DNA from 2 places in the Metabacillus litoralis genome. Region 1 is predicted to be linked to the other one. Evidence: riboswitches for the same ligand, from Rfam matches in the RefSeq annotation. Region 1 holds a riboswitch; the other holds the start of a gene.

The links. Region 1 has a riboswitch for lysine ahead of D9842_RS13685 (aspartate kinase). Riboswitches for the same ligand answer to the same signal wherever they lie in the genome.
Region 2: another riboswitch for lysine. It lies ahead of D9842_RS15770 (Na+/H+ antiporter NhaC family protein); the one in region 1 lies ahead of D9842_RS13685 (aspartate kinase).

What each region holds. Positions count from the first base shown of each region.
Region 1 covers NZ_CP033043.1:2,741,759-2,745,980, reverse strand. The annotation lists gene uvrC (excinuclease ABC subunit UvrC) at 1-1,775, shown strand, start outside; lysine riboswitch at 1,869-2,049, shown strand; gene D9842_RS13685 (aspartate kinase) at 2,188-3,417, shown strand; gene D9842_RS13680 (YslB family protein) at 3,462-3,893, opposite strand.
Region 2 covers NZ_CP033043.1:3,155,578-3,159,799, reverse strand. The annotation lists gene D9842_RS15785 (bifunctional metallophosphatase/5'-nucleotidase) at 1-668, shown strand, start outside; gene D9842_RS15780 (YunC family protein) at 735-1,037, shown strand; gene yunB (sporulation protein YunB) at 1,152-1,886, shown strand; lysine riboswitch at 1,958-2,136, shown strand; gene D9842_RS15770 (Na+/H+ antiporter NhaC family protein) at 2,286-3,836, shown strand.

The DNA of each region.
Region 1 (4,222 bases):
ATATTAAGGAAAAGCTTGCACTTCTTCCTGATCAACCGGGTTGTTATATCATGAAGGATCGACAGGGAACTGTCATTTATGTAGGGAAAGCAAAAGTACTGAAAAATCGCGTTCGCTCTTACTTTACAGGTTCACATGATGGAAAAACATTACGTTTAGTTAATGAAATTGTTGACTTTGAATATATTATTACCTCTTCTAATCTAGAAGCATTAATATTGGAATTAAATCTGATTAAAAAATATGATCCCAAGTATAATGTAATGTTAAAGGATGATAAAACATATCCTTTTATTAAAATTACAAATGAACGGCACCCTAGACTCCTTGTAACAAGACAAGTTAAAAAGGATAAAGGAAAGTACTTTGGGCCATATCCGAACGTTCAATCTGCGCGTGAAACGATAAAATTACTAGATCGTTTATACCCGCTAAGAAAATGCTCGACATTGCCTGATCGTGTTTGTCTTTATTACCATATGGGTCAATGCTTAGCACCGTGCGTTAAAGATGTGTCTGAAGAAACAAATCGACAAATGGTAGAGGAAATTACGAAGTTCCTAAATGGTGGATACAAAAATATTAAGAATGAATTATCGGAAAAAATGAGTAAGGCTTCAGAAGAGCTTGAATTTGAGCGGGCAAAAGAGCTTAGAGATCAAATTCTTCATATAGAAGCAACGATGGAAAAACAAAAGATGACGTTAAATGATTTTGTTGATCGTGATGTGTTTGGGTATGCATACGATAAGGGTTGGATGTGTGTACAAGTCTTTTTTATCCGACAAGGAAAATTAATTGAACGTGATGTGTCAATGTTTCCAATCTATGATAGTCCTGAACAGGAGTTTCTTACGTTTTTGGGTCAATTTTATTCTAAAACAAGTCACTTTATCCCAAAGGAAATCCTGCTTCCGGATAGTATCGAATTTGAATTAGTTGAAAAGTTGTTAGACGTAACAACACTTCAGCCTAAGCGTGGTAAAAAGAAGGACCTTATATTATTAGCTCACAAAAATGCAAAGATTGCTCTTCAAGAGAAATTTTCTTTAATTGAAAGAGATGAAGAAAGAACAATTAAGGCTGTTGAAAATTTAGGTGATAAATTAGGGATCCATACTCCCCATCGAATTGAAGCATTTGATAATTCAAACATACAAGGAACTGACCCTGTATCAGCAATGGTTGTGTTTGAGGATGGAAAGCCGGCAAAAAAATATTATCGTAAGTATAAAATAAAAAGTGTAAAAGGTCCTGATGATTATGAGTCTATGAGGGAAGTTGTCAGAAGACGCTATACAAGAGTTTTAAAAGAACAATTAGCATTACCTGACCTTATTATTATTGATGGTGGAAAAGGGCATTTGGCAGCTGCTCAAGATGTGCTAGAGAATGAGTTAGGGTTATCTATTCCTGTAGCCGGATTGGTGAAAGATGATAAACACCGAACTTCTGAGCTCATAATAGGTTCACCACCTGAATTTATAAAGCTAGAAAGAAACAGCCAGGAATTTTACCTGCTTCAAAGAATTCAGGATGAAGTCCACCGTTTTGCGATCACCTTTCATCGTCAACTTAGAGGAAAGAATGCCTTTCAATCTATTTTGGATGATATTCCAGGTGTTGGAGAACAAAGAAAAAAGATGCTCTTAAAACATTTTGGATCTGTTAAAAAAATGAAGGAAGCAAGTCTCGAAGATTTTAAAGAAGCTGGTATGCCGGAAAATATAGCAAAGCAAATAACGGATTATTTAAAAGAGGAAAATGGAAACTGATAGTCCATTATGTTTCCTTAACAAATAATCTCTTGCGCTTTTCTATAATGTTTGATAAGATTTTATTAATTTGATATTGATCGTTAGTTTGTAAATGATGGTAGAGGTGCGGTCATTAATAGTAACTAGTTTGAGGAAAGTGGATTCCAATGACAACTAGTGAAAGGAATGATTGCCGAAGTGATAAAAGCTCCATTACTTTTATCGCTGGTTTTACATTTAAGAGATGTAAAATTGTCAAGAAACACTATGTTCTTGGAGAGCTATCTCATTGTATAAGCGAATATAATTTTCGTTTAGTTAGCAATGGGATTTTATGTGCCCATTGCTTTTTTGTTGTTCTGCAATGTGATTTCTTATCTACTAACAAATGATCGATCATTGAAAAACAAATATGGAAGGTGAGATATCATTGGGTATTATTGTTCAAAAATTCGGCGGAACGTCAGTGGGTTCAGTAGAAAGAATTCAAAATGTTGCGAATCGTGTTATACAAGAAAAAGATGCAGGTAACGATGTGGTTGTTGTTGTTTCTGCAATGGGAAAATCGACTGATCAGCTTGTTGATTTAGCAGGGCAACTCACTTCTAAGCCGAGCAAGCGTGAAATGGATATGCTTCTTACAACTGGTGAGCAAATAACCATTTCCCTTCTATCAATGGCCCTAATAGAAAAAGGGTATGATGCCATTTCATTTACTGGCTGGCAGGCAGGGATTGAAACGGAGTCAACACATGGAAATGCAAGAATTACGAATATATATCCTCAAAAAATTAATAAAGAGCTAGAGAAGGGAAAAGTTGTCGTTGTTGCCGGATTCCAAGGGGTAGCGGTAGAAGGTCAGATTACTACATTAGGTAGAGGTGGATCTGATACGACAGCAGTAGCCTTAGCTGCAGCACTGAAAGCAGACAAGTGTGACATTTACACTGACGTTACTGGAGTCTTTACAACAGACCCTCGATTTGTAAAGGAAGCAAGAAAACTAGAATCGATATCATACGATGAAATGTTAGAATTAGCAAATTTAGGAGCTGGTGTTTTGCATCCAAGAGCAGTAGAGTTTGCGAAAAATTATAACATCCCATTAGAGGTTCGTTCTAGTATGGAAAATGAGCGGGGCACAATTATTGAGGAGGAAGCGGAAATGGAACAAAACTTAATTGTTAGAGGAATTGCATTTGAAGATCAAGTAACAAGAGTATCAGTGTTAGGGTTGCCTAATGAATTAACAACATTATCAACTATTTTTTCAACATTAGCGAAAAATGGGCTAAATGTGGACATTATTATTCAGAATACAACAACTGATAACAAAACTTCTATTTCTTTTTCAGTTAAAACAAATGATCTTGAAGATACTATTCGTGTATTGGAGCAGTATAAAGAAGAGTTAGGTTATGAACGCGTTGAATCTGAATCCGGATTGGCAAAAGTCTCTATTGTAGGTTCAGGAATGGTTTCAAACCCTGGTGTAGCTGCAGAGATGTTTGATGTATTAGCAAAACAAGGTATAGAAGTGAAGATGGTTAGTACATCTGAAATTAAAGTTTCAACGGTTATTTCTCAAGCGCATATGGTATCTGCTGTTGATACGTTGCACAATGCGTTTGAGCTCTCAAAACCTGCTGCAACCGTGTAATTCAGAATAAAGAGGGGAGATTGCCCCTCTTATTCTATTATTAATCATCTTTGGCTTCTTTTACCTAACGGTGCATCATCAAGAATGTCTTTGCTATCCCACTTTACAGTAAACACAACTTTGTTTGCGCGCTTCTTTAGTTGCTCATATGTCTCAGTTATATGCTTGTTCATCATCTGAAGTTGTTCAGCTATAAATCCTGCTTCTAACTGAAACGTATATTCATTACTTTTAGAAAAACGAATGGAAATTAGTTCTCCACTCAGCTCAAATTCCATTTCATTTTTTTTATTATGTAGCAAAGTAAGCTGTCCCCATCCTGCTGCTTGAAAAAAATCAGAGAGTTCTTCAATTGAGGATACAGGATATTTTCGTGCTAACCCTTTACCTGCCCAATAGAGCATTTGCTGGTAGTCTTGGCCGAGAATATCAGGGATTAAAACTTCCCTGAGTAGTTCCAGTCCGAATGCAGGCATTTGGATATTTTCTAATTTGTCCTTATCAAGTCTTGCGGATTGTTTGTTCACGGTATTCCCCTCTTTCTATTTCATATTATATATCAACATCCAAGGTGAAAAACATGAAATATTAAGGAAAATTATGAACGACGTAAGTTAGAACTAGTAATGAGTCTGAAATTTCCAGAATAGGATGCTAAAGTAGGTTGTTTTAAAATAAGGTATACTGATAAAATAAAATTACATGTAATTAGTATTTGTCGAAAAATTATAATTTATGAACACGTTTTCTTGACGCTCTTTCTTTAAGGGAGTAAAATGTACTTGTTGCATTTACCTACTTTTAA
Region 2 (4,222 bases), 410 kb from region 1:
AAGCTTCTCTATTTCCAATAGAGGAGCAGAAAATAGTATGTAATGAAACAGAGTTATGGCTACAAGAATCTTCAAGACAAGCCGATAACATTCTTTCGGAGGTAATTGGTGTCTCAAAAAATGGTCTTTCTTTAGATTGGTACCAAGAATCTGAATTCCCAAAACTCCTTGTTCAATCAATAAAGGAGTGGTGTGATGGAGAGGTTGCAATGGTGAACTCAGGTATTCTTTTAGAGCCATTACAAAAAGGATCTGTCACAAGAAAAGATCTTCATCGCATTTGTCCACATCCAATAAATCCGTGTAAGGTTTATTTAAAAGGTGATGTTCTTAAAGAAGTTATTGTTCAATCGAGAGATGAGAAGATGGAACATTTAAAGCTAAAAGGTCTTGGCTTTAGAGGAAAAGTAATGGGACGAATGGTTTTTGATGGGATTGAAGTAAACATGGAAACGTTAGAGGATGGCAAAGATCATGTGAAAGAAATAGTTGTTAATGGCAAACCCATTTCTCCTGAAAGAATTTATGCTGTTGCGACGATCGATATGTTTACTCTCGGTCCACTATATCCTGAAATCGGTCATGCCGAGAAAAAAGTGTTTTTTATGCCTGAATTATTGAGAGATTTATTAGCTTGGAAGTTAGGTGAAAAATCTAGAATTGAATAGGCACATATCTACACGTATCCTTTCTTAATTCATAAGAATATATCAAGAAAGGAGTGTAGATACACAATGGTTACAATGACTCCAGTTGTTATAGAAGGAAAGCAGTTCACAGCGATTACAGTTGCGTTGCCTAAAACAAATTTTATGGCAGTTACAAACGATAAAGGATATATCATGTGCGGAGCACTTGATGTTGCATTATTAAATGAAAAGCTTAAAGACCGAGGAATTATTGCTGGTCGTGCTGTTGGTGTCCGTACAATTGATCAATTACTCGAAGCGCCACTGGAATCTGTCACATATGAAGCAGAAAAACTGGGAATCACTGTGGGAACAACAGGAAAAGATGCTTTACTAAAAATGGCTTAAGTAAGAAGCAAGCCTGTATTGTCCTAAAACAATAAAAAGTTTAGAATGAATAAAAAAGTAAGCGTACATCCCTCCTGTCATGCATAAACATAGCTTGTAAAGGAGGGATTTGTTTTGGCTAAGTTTCGCGGTCGACGCCCGCGCAAAGGGCCTTTACCTTTTCGATATGTACTATTGTTAACACTTGTTATATTTACGTTTCTGACAGCCAGTAGTTTTTGGTATGTAGATAGCAAAGTAGAGCCAGCTATTATGGATATCGCAAAGCTAGAAGCTTCTTCCATTGCAACAACGATTATTCATGAAGCTGTAAAGGAAGAAACAGAGAAAGATCAAGAAAACCTTGTTATAATAGATAAGGATAACAACGGCAATACAAACACAATCCGATTTAATTCAGCAGTTGTTCGAGCAGAATTAGATCGAATTACTGATAACATCACAAGGAAATTAACCGAAATTGAAAAAGGAAATTTTCATACAACAGACAATCAGGAAATGGAATTAGATGATGGAATTGTTTATTCGATTCCGCTGGGGCAAATAACGGATAATGCAATTTTAAGTACTATAGGTCCAGATATTCCAGTTCGTTTTTACTTAATAGGTGATGTACATACCGATATAAAAAGAACATTAAAGGAATATGGAATTAACAGTGCTGTTCATGAAATATCTGTTATTGTGGAAGTAACTGTACAGGTTGTTATCCCCTTCTCAACAAAGCCTGTTACGATTACTAATACAATACCTATTGTTGACATTGCAGCTCACGGTGATGTACCGCAGTATTATAATAATGGAAGCGGAGAAAATGCACCTGCCATTGAATTACCAGCAATTCCATAGTTGTCATATGACTACTATTTTGCTAAACTATTGAAAGTTAATTAAATATTGACCTACATCACCTTATCTCATGATGAGGTAGAGGCGCAGAAACCAAGAGTACAATATGTGAGAATGACAACGATGAACGTATTGAAAAGGGGTTTTTGCCGAAGTGAATGTTAGCTAGTCAGGCTGCATTTGCTGGTATTACGTTGAATAAAGGTAATACTGTCATTATAGAAAACTATAATGGAGGGCTACTGATCGAGATGGAGGATAACATAACATTATTCAAATAAGAGTAATGATAGTTATTTTCTATCGTTACTCTTTTTCTATGCACTTTTTTAGGGTGCATTGTTCCTTACAATCAGTATAAGCCCTTCCAATAATAAAAACAGGGAGGCATTTTACATCATGTCAGGCACTATTTTTTCAATTATTCCCCCGATAATCGCCATCTTAATGGTTATCTTAACAAGGAGAGTTTTGTTATCTCTAGGCGTGGGGATTGTATCAGCAGCGTTATTACTAAAGGATTTTTCAATCGCAGATTCCGGGATGGTCATAATAAATGCTGTTAAAGGTATTTTCATTTCTGAAGGTGAATTAAACACTTGGAATGTTTATATCATATTATTCTTGTTAATCTTAGGAATTGTTACAGCACTTATTTCTATCTCAGGCGGGAGTCGTGCTTTTGGTGAGTGGGCACAAAAGCGTGTAAAAACTCGAACAGGAGCTCAATTTACAGCAGCAATATTAGGAATACTCATTTTCATTGATGATTATTTTAATGCACTTGCCGTTGGACAAGTTAGTCGTCCGATTACTGATCGTCAAAAGGTTTCACGGGCTAAACTTGCTTATATTATTGATTCAACATCAGCACCAGTTTGTGTTGTTTCACCAATTTCAAGCTGGGGAGCATATATCATTGCAATGATTGCGACAATTTTAACTACTCATGGTGTTACTGAGTTTACACCGCTTGGCGCATTTATGACAATGATTCCGATGAACTACTATGTTTTTGCTGCATTGGTTCTTGTGTTTGCAGTAGCTTATTTCAATATTAATATTGGCAGCATGAAAGTTCATGAAGATCGTGCGATTCAAACTGGACAAGTAGTTGATCCTTCCAAAGAAGCATTGGGTGAAATTAAAGAAGATTTACCAACAAGTGATAAAGGCACGATTGGTAACCTTGTTTGGCCTATTCTTTCTTTAATTATTGGTACAGTGGCATCGATGCTTTATACGGGTTATTCAGCAATTGAAGACAAATCAGCTGTAGATATTTTTGCAATCTTTGAAAATACAGATGTTTCAGCATCGCTATTATATGGCGGACTATTTGGACTAGCAATCACCATCATATTATTTTTTAGTAGAGGAATTAATGGGCGTTATTTGCCCCTTGCAATCATTGAAGGTGTTAAATCAATGCTACCAGCTATCTACATCCTGTTATTTGCGTGGGTTATTGTAGATTTGATCGGTCAATTAAGTACAGGGGAATATTTAGCGGGAATTGTTGAAAAATCTAACCTTAACTTATCGTATCTTCCAGTCGTAATGTTTATATTGGCAGCATTCATGGCGTTTGCAACTGGTACTTCTTGGGGAACTTTTGGAATCATGTTACCAATTGCAGGTGAAATTACAGCAGCTACTGATATTAACATGTTGCTTGCAGCTATGGCAGCAGTTCTTGCAGGTTCTGTATTAGGTGATCATTGTTCACCAATTTCTGATACGACAATACTATCCTCTACAGGAGCAGGAAGTCATCACATTGATCACGTATTGACTCAGTTACCTTACGCCTTAATTGGTGGAGGCGTTGCTACAATCGGTTATCTTGTTTTAGGTTTTACGGGTAGTAGTTTAGTTGGTTTACTTACAATATCTATCTTATTAGTAGGGTTTATTTTCATTTTTGCAAAAAGAGCAAAAGCAGTATAAAAAGGAAGGCGATTCGCCTTTCTTTTTTTTCATTTCTTTGTAATGTTATTCCTTGAATAGTAATATCTATTTTTTATTTATATAAGGTAGGGTCGAAAGATACTGAATATTTAGAAGTTAAAAAATATTTATGGTGACTATTTCATTTTACAACTTTTAAGAATTAAAGAGTTAAAGGGAAAATCTGTCTTTGTTTGAAAATGTATAAAGTATTTCCATATTCTATTTAATAGAATCTAAAATTTCTGAAAATATCATCTTAAAATAGTATTTTTTAAAAATTTTTTATAGACATAGGCATAATGTCCGATTATACTATGTATAGATTATAATAAATAATCAGAAAATTATATAATTTCTAATTGTTTCCACATTTAAGTGAGAGA